2 regions of the Amycolatopsis thermalba genome follow, and region 1 is predicted to be linked to the other one. Evidence: riboswitches for the same ligand, from Rfam matches in the RefSeq annotation. Region 1 holds a riboswitch; the other holds the start of a gene.
What was found. A riboswitch is a leader RNA that binds a small molecule or an ion and turns the genes downstream of it on or off. The one in region 1 is predicted to bind thiamine pyrophosphate.

Region 1 (6,075 bases):
TTTCCGGTTCGGCGGCGCCGGCGCGGCGGCGTGCCGCGGCGGCGGCCGTGCGCAGCTGGGACGGTGTGCGGGCGAAGACCTCGCGGATGGTGTCGTTGAACTGCCGGACGCTGGCGAAGCCGGCCGCGAACGCGACGTCGGCCAGCGGCAGCTCGGACAGCTCGATGAGCAGCCGCGCCGAGTGCGCCCGGTGCGCGCGGGCCAGGGCCAGCGGCCCGGCGCCGAGTTCGGTGGTCAGGACCCGGCCGAGCTGGCGTTCCGAGTAGCCGAGCCGGCGGGCCAGGCCGGGCACGCCCTCACGCTCGACGACGCCGTCCGCGATCAGCCGCATGGCCCGGGCGGCCAGGTCGGCGCGCACGTTCCACTCGGGCGAACCGGGCACGGCGTCGGGCAGGCAGCGGCGGCAGGCGCGGAACCCGGCGGCCTGGGCGGCGGCCGCGGTCGGGTAGAACCGCACGTTCTCCTGCCGTGGGGTGAGCGCCGGGCAGGACGGCCGGCAGTAGATGCCGGTCGTGCGCACGGCCGTGATGAACTGGCCGTCGAAGCGGGCGTCGCGCGAGGCGACGGCGCGGTAGCAGCGCTCGGGGTCGCGCCAGAGCGCCTGCTCGGCCGGTGCGGCGATGGCTGTCATGGGTTCGATCCTGCCAGCAGGTCAGCCACTCGACTGGCGGAAATCCGACATGGCCGTGAACGGGTTGCCGGGCCGGTGGCGACGCGCTGCAGGCTGAGTGGCGAGGCGCTGCCGGGCGGGGTGGTGAACGGGCTGCCGGGCCGGGTGGTGGACCGGCAGCAGGGCTGGGTGGCGAATGGGTGCCGGGCGGGCGGTGGACGGCCGCCGGGCCGCGTCCGAAGGTGCTGCCGGGGGGAGTGGCGAAGGTGCTGCCGGGGGAGTGGCGAAGGTGCTGCCGGGCCGGGTGGTGGACCGGCTGCTGGGTTGGGCCGCGAATGGGTGCCGGGGCGGGTGGTGAAGGTGCTGCCGGGCCGGGTGGGCGAACGGCTGCCGGGCCGGGTGGCGGGCTCGCCCCGTAGACTTCGGAGCCGTGAGTCTGACCCTCGGTATCGTCGGCCTGCCCAACGTCGGCAAGTCGACCCTGTTCAACGCGCTGACCCGCAACGACGTGCTCGCCGCGAACTACCCGTTCGCCACCATCGAGCCCAACGTCGGCGTCGTGCCGCTGCCCGACGAGCGGCTGGACAAGCTCGCCGAGATGTTCGGCTCCGCCCGTACCGTGCCGGCCACGGTGTCCTTTGTGGACATCGCGGGGATCGTGAAGGGCGCTTCCGAGGGCGCCGGCCTGGGCAACAAGTTCCTGGCGAACATCCGCGAGGCCAACGCGATCTGCCAGGTCATCCGGGTGTTCGACGACCCGGACGTGGTGCACGTCGACGGCCGCGTCGACCCGTCGTCGGACATCGAGACGATCAACACCGAGCTGATCCTCGCCGACCTGCAGACGCTGGAAAAGGCGCTGCCGCGGCTGGAGAAGGAAGCCCGGACCAAGAAGGAGAACCGGCCCGCGCTGGAGGCCGCGCAGAAGGCGAAGGACATCCTCGACAGCGGGCGCACGTTGTTCTCCGCGCAGCAGGAGGTCGACACCGCGCTGCTGCGTGAGCTGAGCCTGCTCACCCTGAAGCCGTTCCTGTACGTCTTCAACGCCGACGAGGGCGTGCTGACCGACCAGGCGAAGCGCGAGGAGCTGACGAAGCTGGTCGCGCCGGCGGACGCCGTGTTCCTGGACGCGAAGGTCGAGGCCGAGCTGCTCGAACTCGACGACGAGGAGTCCGTGCGCGAGCTGCTGGAGTCGGTCGGCCAGACCGAGCCCGGCCTGCACGCGCTGGCCCGCGCCGGGTTCCACACGCTGGGCCTGCAGACCTACCTGACGGCGGGCCCGAAGGAGTCGCGGGCGTGGACGATCCCGCAGGGCGCGACCGCGCCCCAGGCGGCGGGCGTCATCCACACCGACTTCGAGCGCGGGTTCATCAAGGCCGAGGTCGTGTCCTACGAGGACCTGATGGAGGCCGGCTCGATGGCCGCCGCGCGCTCCGCGGGCAAGGTCCGGATGGAAGGCAAGGACTACATCATGGCCGACGGCGACGTGGTGGAGTTCCGCTTCAACGTCTGATGCGGGCGTGTTTCCCTGGTGGCCAGGGGATAGCCGGCAGCCGGGCGGAGGTGTCGAGCGGGACAGCGGCGCCGGACCTGGTCCACGCTTCGAATCTCGGGGCGAAGAGGTGTCCGAGGTCGTGCCGTCAAGGGTGCTTCAGCGCAGGGACGGCCGGAGTCGGGCTGTGGCTCGTGCGCCCGTGGCCCCCGGAAAGACGGAAACGCCCAGGCCGGGGGCTGCCTGGGCGTTTCCGGAACCACGCGGGCCACGTGCACCGGACCGAGGCGGTCGTCACGGGACCGACCGCGGCCAGCAGGGTCACGTGCACCGGACCGAGGCGGTGGTCACGGGACCGACCGCAGCCAGCAGGGTCACGTGCACCCGACCGAAGCGAAACCGGCCGTGCTCAGCCAGCGTCACGTGCACCGGACCGTCACGAAACCGGCCGTGCTCAGCAGGTCACGTTCACCGAGCCGCTCGACTTGAAGGACACGTGCACGTGGTCGTAGTGGTTGGCCGTGGCGCCGCCGCGGTCTTCCATTGTTGACCAGCCGCTGCCGTCGTTGTAGCGCTGCCGCCAGATCACGTACTTGACGTTGAACTCCGACTGGTTGGCCAGCAGGTAGTCGGCGATGGCGTTGCCCGTGGACGTGTCCACCATGAAGTCCAGGGCCAGCCCGCTCGGGTGGTCGCTGGTTCCGGCCCGGCCCGCGCGGCCTCCGATGTCGTCCACGCCGAACTTCGCCGCGATGTGGTTGCCCACCTTCGCCACGTGGGGCAGCGTGCCCTCCAGCACCGACGAGCAGGCGTTCGCCGCCTTGGTCGTCGTCTTCGGGGTCGTCTTCGTGGACTTCGGCGTCGGCTTCGTAGTCGTCGGCGGCGGGGGTGCCACCGGGGGCGTGGTCGTCACCGGCGGCGGGGGCGGCGGCGGGGTGGTCGTGCTGCTCGACGTGCTCGTCGGGGTCGAGGTCGTCGGCAGCGGCTTCATCTGCGCCGCCATGCTCGCCGTGTCCTGCCGGCTGAAGTTGCCGGTCAGCCACACCGCGAAGCCCAGCACGGACGCCGCGGCCAGGCCGATCGCCAGGGAAACTGTCAGCGATTTCGCTTTGGATCTATGTCGACCCACCATTTCGGAAGATCACCATTTTCGGGGAGGGGACTTGTTTCGGCCGTTCGGGGGATGGCCGTCCGTGAGATTACGAATAGGACACGGAAAAGTCACCAATCCGTGGTCATGGACACAGATCAACTGCGCAGAAAAACGGCCCGCCGGCGCACCGGCGGGCCGCTGACCAGCTGGGATCAGCCCAGCGCGGCGAGCACGAGAACGGCGATCAGGGTGATGGCGGTGGCCAGGCCGGTGATCCAGGCGCGCTGGGCCGGCGACAGGGCGGGCGTGCTGTTCATGGCGAACCTCGCGGTGATCAGGGACTTCTGCGCGTACAGCGCCCGCGTACCCGTGGTCGTTACCGCGCCGAACCAGACGTGACCGAAATCACTCCTGTGGCCCTCGGTGGCGGGCCGTGTACCAGAACACCGCGCCCGCCGCGGCGATCATCAACCCGAACGACAGCGTCCCGACGACCACCGCGCGCGTCTCGCTCGGCGGTTCGGCGGCGACCCCGGTGGACGAGACCGCCGACGCGGTTCCGGCCAGCACTCCCAGCAACACGGCGACGGCGGCCCCCACGGCGGCCAGTCGCGCGACAACCTTCCTCATGATGCGTTCCCTCCATCCGGGGAACGCACGAGACCGGCTCCGATGTTGCCGGTCCGGCCTAGATCACAGCGCGTCGATCGTGCCGTCGATCCGCTCGGCGAGCGACACGTCCTTCGCGGTGATCCCGCCCGCGGAGTGCGTGCTGCACCGGAACGTCACGGTGCGCCACCGGATGTCCATGTCCGGGTGGTGGTTCACGTTCTCGGCGATTTCCGCGACCCGGTTGACCACGGCAATGGCCTGCGGGAAGTCGGCGAGTTCGGCCGTGCGCTCCAGCGCGTCGCCCGCGCGCTGCCAGTACGGCAGCTTGTTCAGGGCCTCGGAGATCTCGGTTTCGCTCAGTAGTTCCGCCATGTGCTCCATGGTGGTACGGGGGCGGGTACGCTGCACGGTTGCCACGGGAGTCCGGGTCCACCGGGCTGAGAGGCGGGTTCGCCCCGCGACCGTTCGCACCTGATCCGGATCATGCCGGCGCAGGGAGGGCCCCGACCTTTCTCGCCGGAACGAGCGAGGAGTGGTCATGAAATTCCGCACGGGCGTCCTGGTCGGCCTGGTCGCCGCCCTGACCGCGGGCTGCACGCTGGCCGGCAACGACGCGGAAGACGGCCCGGCCACGGTCACGCTGGTCACCCACGACTCGTTCGCCGCGCCGCAGCAGGTCCTGGACGCCTTCCAGCAGCAGACCGGCATCACGATCAACGTCGTGAAGAAGGGCGACGCGGGCGCGCTCACCAACACCCTGGTCCTCACGAAGGCCAACCCGATCGGCGACGCGGCCTTCGGCGTGGACTCGACCTTCGCCTCGCGCGCGCTCGCCGAGGGCGTCTTCGCGCCCTACACCAGCCCCGAGGCCGACCGCGGCCCGCAGCGCTACGCCGTGGACTCCGAGCACCGCCTGTCCGCCGTCGACCTGGGCGACGTGTGCGTGAACATCGACACCACCTGGTTCGCCGAACGCGGCATCCCGGAGCCGGCGACCTACGACGACCTGGCCAAGCCCGAGTACAAGGACCTGCTGGTGGTGGAGAACCCGGCCACCAGCTCGCCCGGCCTGGCGTTCCTGCTCGGCACCATCGCCCGCTACGGCGAGCAGAACTGGCAGAACTACTGGACCCGCCTCAAGGACAACGGCATGCGCGCCGTCGCCGGCTGGGAGGAGGCCTACGGCCAGGACTTCTCCGGCTCCTCCGGCAAGGGCCCGCGCCCGGTCGTGGTGTCCTACGCCTCCTCGCCGGCCGCGGAGATCGGTGAGGACGGCAAGCCGCGCACCAAGGCGCTGCTGGACACCTGTTTCCGCCAGGTCGAGTACGCCGGTGTGCTGGCCGGCTCGCCCAACGCGGCCAACGCCCGGAAGGTGATCGACTTCCTGCTGTCCCAGCAGTTCCAGGCGACGGTGGCGGAGAACATGTACGTCTACCCGGCGCGCGAGGGCGTGGCGTTGCCCGCGTCCTGGACGACGGCCGCCCCGCTGCCGCAGAACCCGGCGAGCCTGCCCGCCGAGACGGTGCAGGCCGGGCGTGAGCGGTGGATCGAACAGTGGCGCTCCTTGCTCGGCCAGTGACCAGCACTCGGCCACTGAGCCGCACCGGGCTCGGGCTGGCGGCACTGGCCGTGCTGCCGCTCGGGTTCCTGGTGGTCTTCTTCGCCTGGCCGGTCGGGGCGATCCTGCGGCTGGGCTTCGTCGACGGCGAGGTGCTCGCGGCACTGGCCGAGGGCGAGACGTGGCGGCTGGCCTGGTTCACCGTCGCGCAGGCCGCCGGATCGACGCTGATCGCGGTGGTCGCCGGGCTGCCGGTCGCGTTCCTGCTGGCGCGCGTGCGGCTGCCCGGGGTCGCGGTGGTCCGGACGCTGGTGCTGGTCCCGTTCGTGCTGCCCACCGTGGTGGTGGGCCTGGCGTTCCGGGCACTGTGGACGGACGGCGGCTGGATCTCCATCGTGCTGGCCAACGCGTTCTTCAACGTCGCCGTCGTCGGCCGCACGGTCGCCGGGCTGTGGGCGGTGCTCGACACGCGGGCCGAGGACGCCGCCCGCGCGCTGGGCGCGTCCCGCTGGCGGGCGTTCCGCTCGGTGACGCTGCCCGCGCTGATGCCGGCGATCACGTCCGCGGCCGCGGTGGTGTTCCTGTTCTGCGCCACCAGTTTCGGCGTGGTGCTGATCCTTGGCGGCGCGCGGTACCGGACGCTGGAGACCGAGATCTACCTGCGCACCGAGAACCTGCTGGACCTGACCGGCGCGGCGGCGCTGTCGCTG
Region 2 (6,075 bases), 440 kb from region 1:
GAAGCAGCATCTGCTCGACCTGCTGGAGACGATGCCGCCGGGTTCGCCGATTCCCACCGAACGCTCGCTGGCCACCGAGTTCGCGGTCTCCCGCACCACGGTGCGGCAGGCGCTGGCGGACCTGACCGCCGAGGGCAGGCTGCACCGGGTGCAGGGCAAGGGCACGTTCGCCGCCGAGCCGAAGCTGGCGCAGCGGCTGCAGCTGTCGTCGTACACCGAGGACATGCGGGCGAAGGGGCGCGAGCCGTCGTCGAAGCTGCTGGAGGTCGAGGAGCTGACGGCCGAGCCCGAGCTGGCGAAGCTGCTCGGCATCCGCAACGGCGCGAAGGTGCTGCGGATGCGCCGGCTCCGGCTGGCCGACGGCGAGCCGATGGCGCTGGAGACCACGCACCTGCCGCTCGGGCGGTTCCGTGGCCTGCGCAAACACGTGTCGGCCGGCGGTTCCCTGTACGCGGTGTTGCGGGAGCAGTACGGGGTGGAGATGGACAGCGCGGAGGAGACGATCGAGACCGCGCTGGCCGGGCCACAGGAGGCGGACCTGCTGGGCGCCGACGTCGGCACCCCGATGCTGCTGCTGTCGCGGCATTCGTTCGCCGCGGACGGCAAACCGGTCGAATTCGTGCGGTCGATCTACCGCGGTGACCGGTACAAGTTCGTGACCACGCTGCGGCGTCCGTAACTCCCGCAACATCCCTTGCCGTGTCAAGGGATCGTTAAGCCCGTCGTGTCCACTGTGGACGATGGAGGTGTCCTGCGTCACCTTCCGGCAACGCTGGGAGCATCTCAATCGACAAACACGTTGGACACGATGGGGTTAACACGAGAGGGAGAGCGAACACACCGCGATCATGACCGAGGAGAAGGAAGCAAGCGGCGAGAAGAAGACCGGGCTGTCTCCGGCGCAGGTGGTGGCGTCGGCGCTGGCCGCGGTGACGGCTGCCTTCCTGGGCTCCACCCTGGGCGTGGCGGGGACGGTCATCGGCGCCGGTGTCGCGAGCATCGTGACGACCGTGGGCGGCGAGGTCTACCTGCGGTCGCTGCGGCGTACGCGGCAGGCGGCGCGCAAGACCGCCGAGCTGCTGGCCGTGGCCGAGACCCGGCAGCAGACCAAGGTGGTCCCACCCGCCGTCGCACCGCGTTCGACGCACCCGTTGATCAGGCACCAGCAGCAGAACGGGACGACGGTCGCCAGACCGGCGGCCCAGCTCACCGACGTGCAGCGGACCCGGGTCATCCACCCGATCACGCCGCCGCTGTCGGGCACGACGCGCCGGATGCCGATCGCCGGGCAGGGTGGTTCCCGGGGTGGCGAGAAGACGGTGTTCATCCCGAAGCCGGTGGACCCGCCCGCGGCCGAAGAGGCGCCGCCGGCCGGGAAGAAGCCCTGGTGGAAGAGCCGGTGGACGCTCGCGGCGGCCACCAGCGTGGTCGCGTTCGTGGTCGGGATGCTGGCGATCACCAGCTTCGAGGCGGCGACCGGCAGCACGGTGTCCGGCGGGAACGGCACGACGCTGGGCCGGGTGGTCGGCGGCAGCGGCCCCGCCGAGAAGACGACCCCGCAGGTCTCGACGGTGACGGAGAGCTCCTCCGCGGACGAGCAGGCGCCGGCGAGCACCCGCAGCAGCGCGCCCACGACGTCCTCCAGCGCCGAAGAGACGCAATCGCCGGTGACGACCACGCCGAGCACCAGCGTGCAGGAGACCCCGTCGCAGGCGTCCGAGACCGCCACGACGGCGCCGAGCAGCCCGTAAGAGCCGAGACGGAGAAGGGCCCTTCGCGAGTTTTCGCGAAGGGCCCTTTTTCATCCCTCGTGGGCCACGGCCTCGGCGGGGGACGATCACCGGCGTCGCCAACCAGATCTCCGGCTTCGTCGCCCGGCTGGTCTACCTGACCGCGTTCTGCTGCGTCCGGCTGCGGGTGAGCGCCCAGATCAGCAGGACCGCGCCGGCCGTGCCGACCACGTAGTCGGACCAGCCTGGCAGTCCGGCCGCCCGGAGCAGCCCGGCGACGCCGAACGTGGTCTGCCACAGGGCGGCCGTGACGGCGGAGCCGAAGCCCTGGACGAACAGGAGTGTGCCGACTATCCAGCGCGCCCCCTGGGCCGTGCCGGTCTTCATGGTGCCTCCGATGGTTTCCGATGCGAGTGCATCGAAACGGTAGCACGATCCGATGCACTCGCATCGGTAAAGTGGGTGGCGTGCCCAGGAAGATCGACCACGAGGACCGGCGGCGGCGGATCGCGGACGCCGTCTGCGCGCTGATCGGCAGGCGCGGGCTGGAGGGGGTGAGCCTGCGCGAGGTGGCCGGCGAGGCGGGTGTGTCGATGGGCGCGGTGCAACGGTGTTTCAGCACCAAGGAGGACATGCTGGTCTTCGCGCAGGAGCACGTGAACCGGCGGATCACCGAGCGGGCGCAGGCCCGGATCGCGGGCTCCACATCGCCGATCAGGATGCTCGCGGAGACGCTGACGGCCATGCTCGCGGCCGACGACCTGGTGGAGGCGCGCGTGTGGATGGCGTTCACCGCGCAGTCGGCGGTGGACCCGGCGCTGGCGGAGGTGCAGCGCGGCCACTACGCCGGGCTGGCCGAACTGCTCGCCGTGTTGTTGCGCGCCGCGCAGGACGCGGGGCAGGTGCGGGCCGGCCTCGACGTGGCGGCGGAGGTGGAGACGCTCATCACCCTCGCGGACGGCCTCACGGTGCAGATCCTGCTCGGCCGCCGCACGGTGGCCTCGGCACGGGAGCAACTGCACACCCGCCTCGACGGGCTGCGGACGGCTTGAGCGCTGCGGGGGCTCGGCGCGCTGGTGGCCGCTGTTTGAGTGCAGACGCGGGAGGCCCCTGACGGCGCGCGCGTCGAGGTCAGTCCGGCGGTGCCCGCCGTACGCGGGCTGCGGCGCGACGTGCACGCCGCGCCAACCCGGGCAGCGGCTCAGCGGTGGCGTGGGTCCGTCCGGCTCAGTCCAGCTGTGCCCGCAGTGCGCGGGCTGCCGCCGCCGGGTCGTCGGCTTCGGTGATCGCACGCACGACCACGATGCGTGACGAGCCCGCCGCGAGCACCTCCGGCAGCCGCTCCGCGTCGATACCGCCGATGGCGAACCACGGCCGCGGGGTGCCGAGCGCGGCGGCGTCACGCACCAGCTCCAGGCCGGGCGCCGGGCGGCCCGGCTTCGTCGGCGTCGGCCAGCAGGGGCCGGTGCAGAAGTAGTCCACACCTTCTTCCACAGCCGCCGCCTGGGCCTGTGGAAGGTCGTGCGTCGAGCGGCCGACCACCGGCTCCTCGCCGATCACGCGCCGCGCCAGGGGGACCGGCAGGTCGTCCTGGCCCAGGTGCAGCACGTCCGCATCGACAGCCGCCGCGATGTCCGCCCGGTCGTTCACCGCCAGCAGCGCCCCGTGCCGCGCGCACGCCTCGGCCAGGATCTCCAGCGCGGCCAGCTCCTGACGGGCCTCCAGCGGCGCCCCGTCCCGCTTGTCCCGCAGCTGGATGATGTCCACCCCGCCGGCCAGCGCGGCATCGGCGAACTCCGCCAGATCCGGCCGGTCTCCCGTGCACAGGTAGAGCCGCGCCGCGTCGAGGCGCTTCCTGATCTCGTCACCACTGAGCCCTGGCATGGCCCGAACCCTATCTCGCACGTTAGGGTGGGGGTGTCCGCACGGGAGCCCGAGCCACGGGCTGAGAGGGAGCTGTCAGCGCTCCGACCGTGGAACCTGATCCGGATCATGCCGGCGCAGGGAGCGTGATTCCTCATGAGCAACCAGCACGTGGCCGTCGTCGGCGGCGGGGTCATCGGCCTGTCCGTGGCCTGGCGCGCCGCCGCGGCCGGGCACCGCGTCACCGTCGTCGACCCCACGCCGGGCCGCGGCGCGTCCTGGGTCGCCGGCGGCATGCTGGCCCCGGTCACCGAGGCCTGGCCCGGCGAAGAAGAGTCCCTCGCACTCGGCGAGGAGTCCCTGAAGCGCTGGCCGGCGTTCGCGCAAGCGCTTGCGCACGACGGTGGCGACCCGGGGCTGTCCACCGCGGGCACCCTCGTCGTGGCGCTGGACCGCGCCGACGCCGACCAGCTGGACATCGTCGCCGGCTACCTGCGGTCGGTCGGCCGCGACGTCGAGCAGGTCACCGGCCGACGGCTGCGCTCGCTCGAACCGGGCCTGGGCGCCGTCCGCGGCGGCCTGCTCGTGCCCGGTGACCTGGCTGTCGACAACCGCAAGCTGCTCCGCGCCCTGGAAGCCGCCGCACTCCGGCGCGGCGCGGAGTTCACCGGAGACGCCGCGCAGGCCGTCGAACCCGGCCGTGTCCGCACGGCCCATTGCGAGGTCCACTGCGACGTGGTCGTGATCGCCGCGGGCGCCCACAGCGCGCGGCTCCACCCGCTGCTCGCGCGAGGTGTCCGTCCGCTCAAGGGCGAGATCCTCCGCCTGCGTGCGCGGCGCACGAGCCTGCCACCTCCCACGCGCACGGTGCGCGCGGTCGTCGAGGGGCGGCCGGTGTACCTGGTGCCGCGCGCGGACGGCGAACTCGTCCTCGGCGCGACCCAGTACGAGGCCGGTTTCGACGACACCGTGAGCGCGCGCGGCGTGCGCGAGCTGCTGGAGGGCGCCGAGCGGATCTTCCCCAGCATCGACGAGTACGAGCTGGTCGAGACCGCGGCCGGGCTGCGCGCGGCCAGCACCGACACGCTCCCGTTCATCGGTGACCTCGGCGACGGTGTCCTCGCCGCCACCGGTCACCACCGCAACGGTCTGCTCATGGCGCCGGTGACCGCCGACGCCGTCGTGGCTCGCCTGGCCGGGGAGAAACCGCCCGAGGAGGCGCTCGCGGCGGACCCGGCCCGGCTCGGAACAGGAGGGGTCTGATGGAAGTGCAGGTCAACGGGGACTGGCGGGAGGTCCCCGACGACGCGACGGTGACCGACGTGCTCAAGGCGATCGACGCGCCCGAGCGCGGGGTGGCGGTCGCGCTCAACGGCGAGGTCGTGCGGCGCGGCGAGTGGGCGGCCACGGCCGTGCCCCCGGGGGCGCGGCTGGAGATCCTGACGGCGGTGCAAGGTGGGTGAGGTCATGTTCGACGGCGACCAGCTCGTGATCGGCGAGCACAAGCTCGGCTCACGGCTGATCATCGGAACCGGTGGCGCGGCGAACCTGTCCGTGCTGGAACGGGCGCTCGTCGCGTCCGGCACCGAGCTGACGACGGTCGCGCTGCGCCGCGCGGACGCCGAGGGCGGTTCCGGTGTCCTGGACCTGGTGCGGCGCCTGGGCATCCGGCTCCTGCCGAACACCGCGGGCTGCCGCAGCGCCGCCGAGGCGGTGCTCACCGCGCGGCTGGCGCGCGAGGCGCTGGAGACCGACCTGATCAAGCTCGAGGTGCACGCCGACGACCGGACCCTGCTGCCCGACCCGGTGGAAACCCTCGACGCGGCCGAGCAGCTCGTCGCCGACGGGTTCACCGTGTTCGCCTACACCAACGACGACCCGGTGCTCGCGCTGCGCCTGGAGGAGGCCGGGTGCGCGGCGGTGATGCCGCTGGGCGCGCCGATCGGCACCGGCCTCGGCATCCGCAACCCGCACAACATCGAACTGATCGTGTCCCGCGCCGGCGTGCCGATCATCCTCGACGCGGGGATCGGCACGGCCTCCGACGCGGCGCTGGCGATGGAGCTGGGCTGCGACGCGGTGCTGCTGGCCACGGCCGTCACCCGCGCGCAGGACCCGGAGCGGATGGCGTGCGCGATGCGCTCGGCGGTGGTCGCGGGGCGGCTGGCGCGGCAGGCGGGGCGGATCCCGCAGCGGTTCTGGGCGCAGGCGTCCAGCCCGCCGCGCTGAATTGACCGCCTTCACCTCGGTTTACCGCGGCGAGCACGTATGGTTTACCGCACCCGAGCGGTCGGCGAGGCGAAGGAGCTCGAGAGTGGTTGAGTCAACCGAGGATGTCGCTGGGCGGTTGTTCCTTGCCGTCGGCCGGCTGTCCCGGTCGCTGCGGCAGGCCGGCACACCCGGTCCCGGCCACGGCTCCATTTCCGCGCTGTCGACGCTGGTCGCCTTCGGACCGATGCGGCTCGGTGACCTGGCGGCGAAG

Region 2: it holds a riboswitch for thiamine pyrophosphate, as region 1 does, so the genes downstream of both, thiO (glycine oxidase ThiO) here and L1857_RS32125 (thiamine ABC transporter substrate-binding protein) in region 1, are expected to answer to the same signal.

What each region holds. Positions count from the first base shown of each region.
Region 1 is NZ_CP091196.1:6,630,355-6,636,429, reverse strand. Features, by position in the region: gene L1857_RS32150 (AlkA N-terminal domain-containing protein) at 1-631, opposite strand, end outside; gene ychF (redox-regulated ATPase YchF) at 1,041-2,123, shown strand; gene L1857_RS32140 (VldE C-terminal domain-containing protein) at 2,557-3,234, opposite strand; gene L1857_RS32135 (hypothetical protein) at 3,601-3,825, opposite strand; gene L1857_RS32130 (4a-hydroxytetrahydrobiopterin dehydratase) at 3,889-4,179, opposite strand; TPP riboswitch at 4,213-4,323, shown strand; gene L1857_RS32125 (thiamine ABC transporter substrate-binding protein) at 4,346-5,386, shown strand; gene L1857_RS32120 (ABC transporter permease) at 5,401-6,075, shown strand, end outside.
Region 2 is NZ_CP091196.1:7,071,735-7,077,809, reverse strand. Features, by position in the region: gene L1857_RS34285 (GntR family transcriptional regulator) at 1-679, shown strand, start outside; gene L1857_RS34280 (hypothetical protein) at 849-1,751, shown strand; gene L1857_RS34275 (hypothetical protein) at 1,884-2,117, opposite strand; gene L1857_RS34270 (TetR/AcrR family transcriptional regulator) at 2,198-2,782, shown strand; gene thiE (thiamine phosphate synthase) at 2,958-3,614, opposite strand; TPP riboswitch at 3,646-3,754, shown strand; gene thiO (glycine oxidase ThiO) at 3,750-4,856, shown strand; gene thiS (sulfur carrier protein ThiS) at 4,856-5,056, shown strand; gene thiG (thiazole synthase) at 5,061-5,822, shown strand; gene L1857_RS34245 (MarR family winged helix-turn-helix transcriptional regulator) at 5,908-6,075, shown strand, end outside.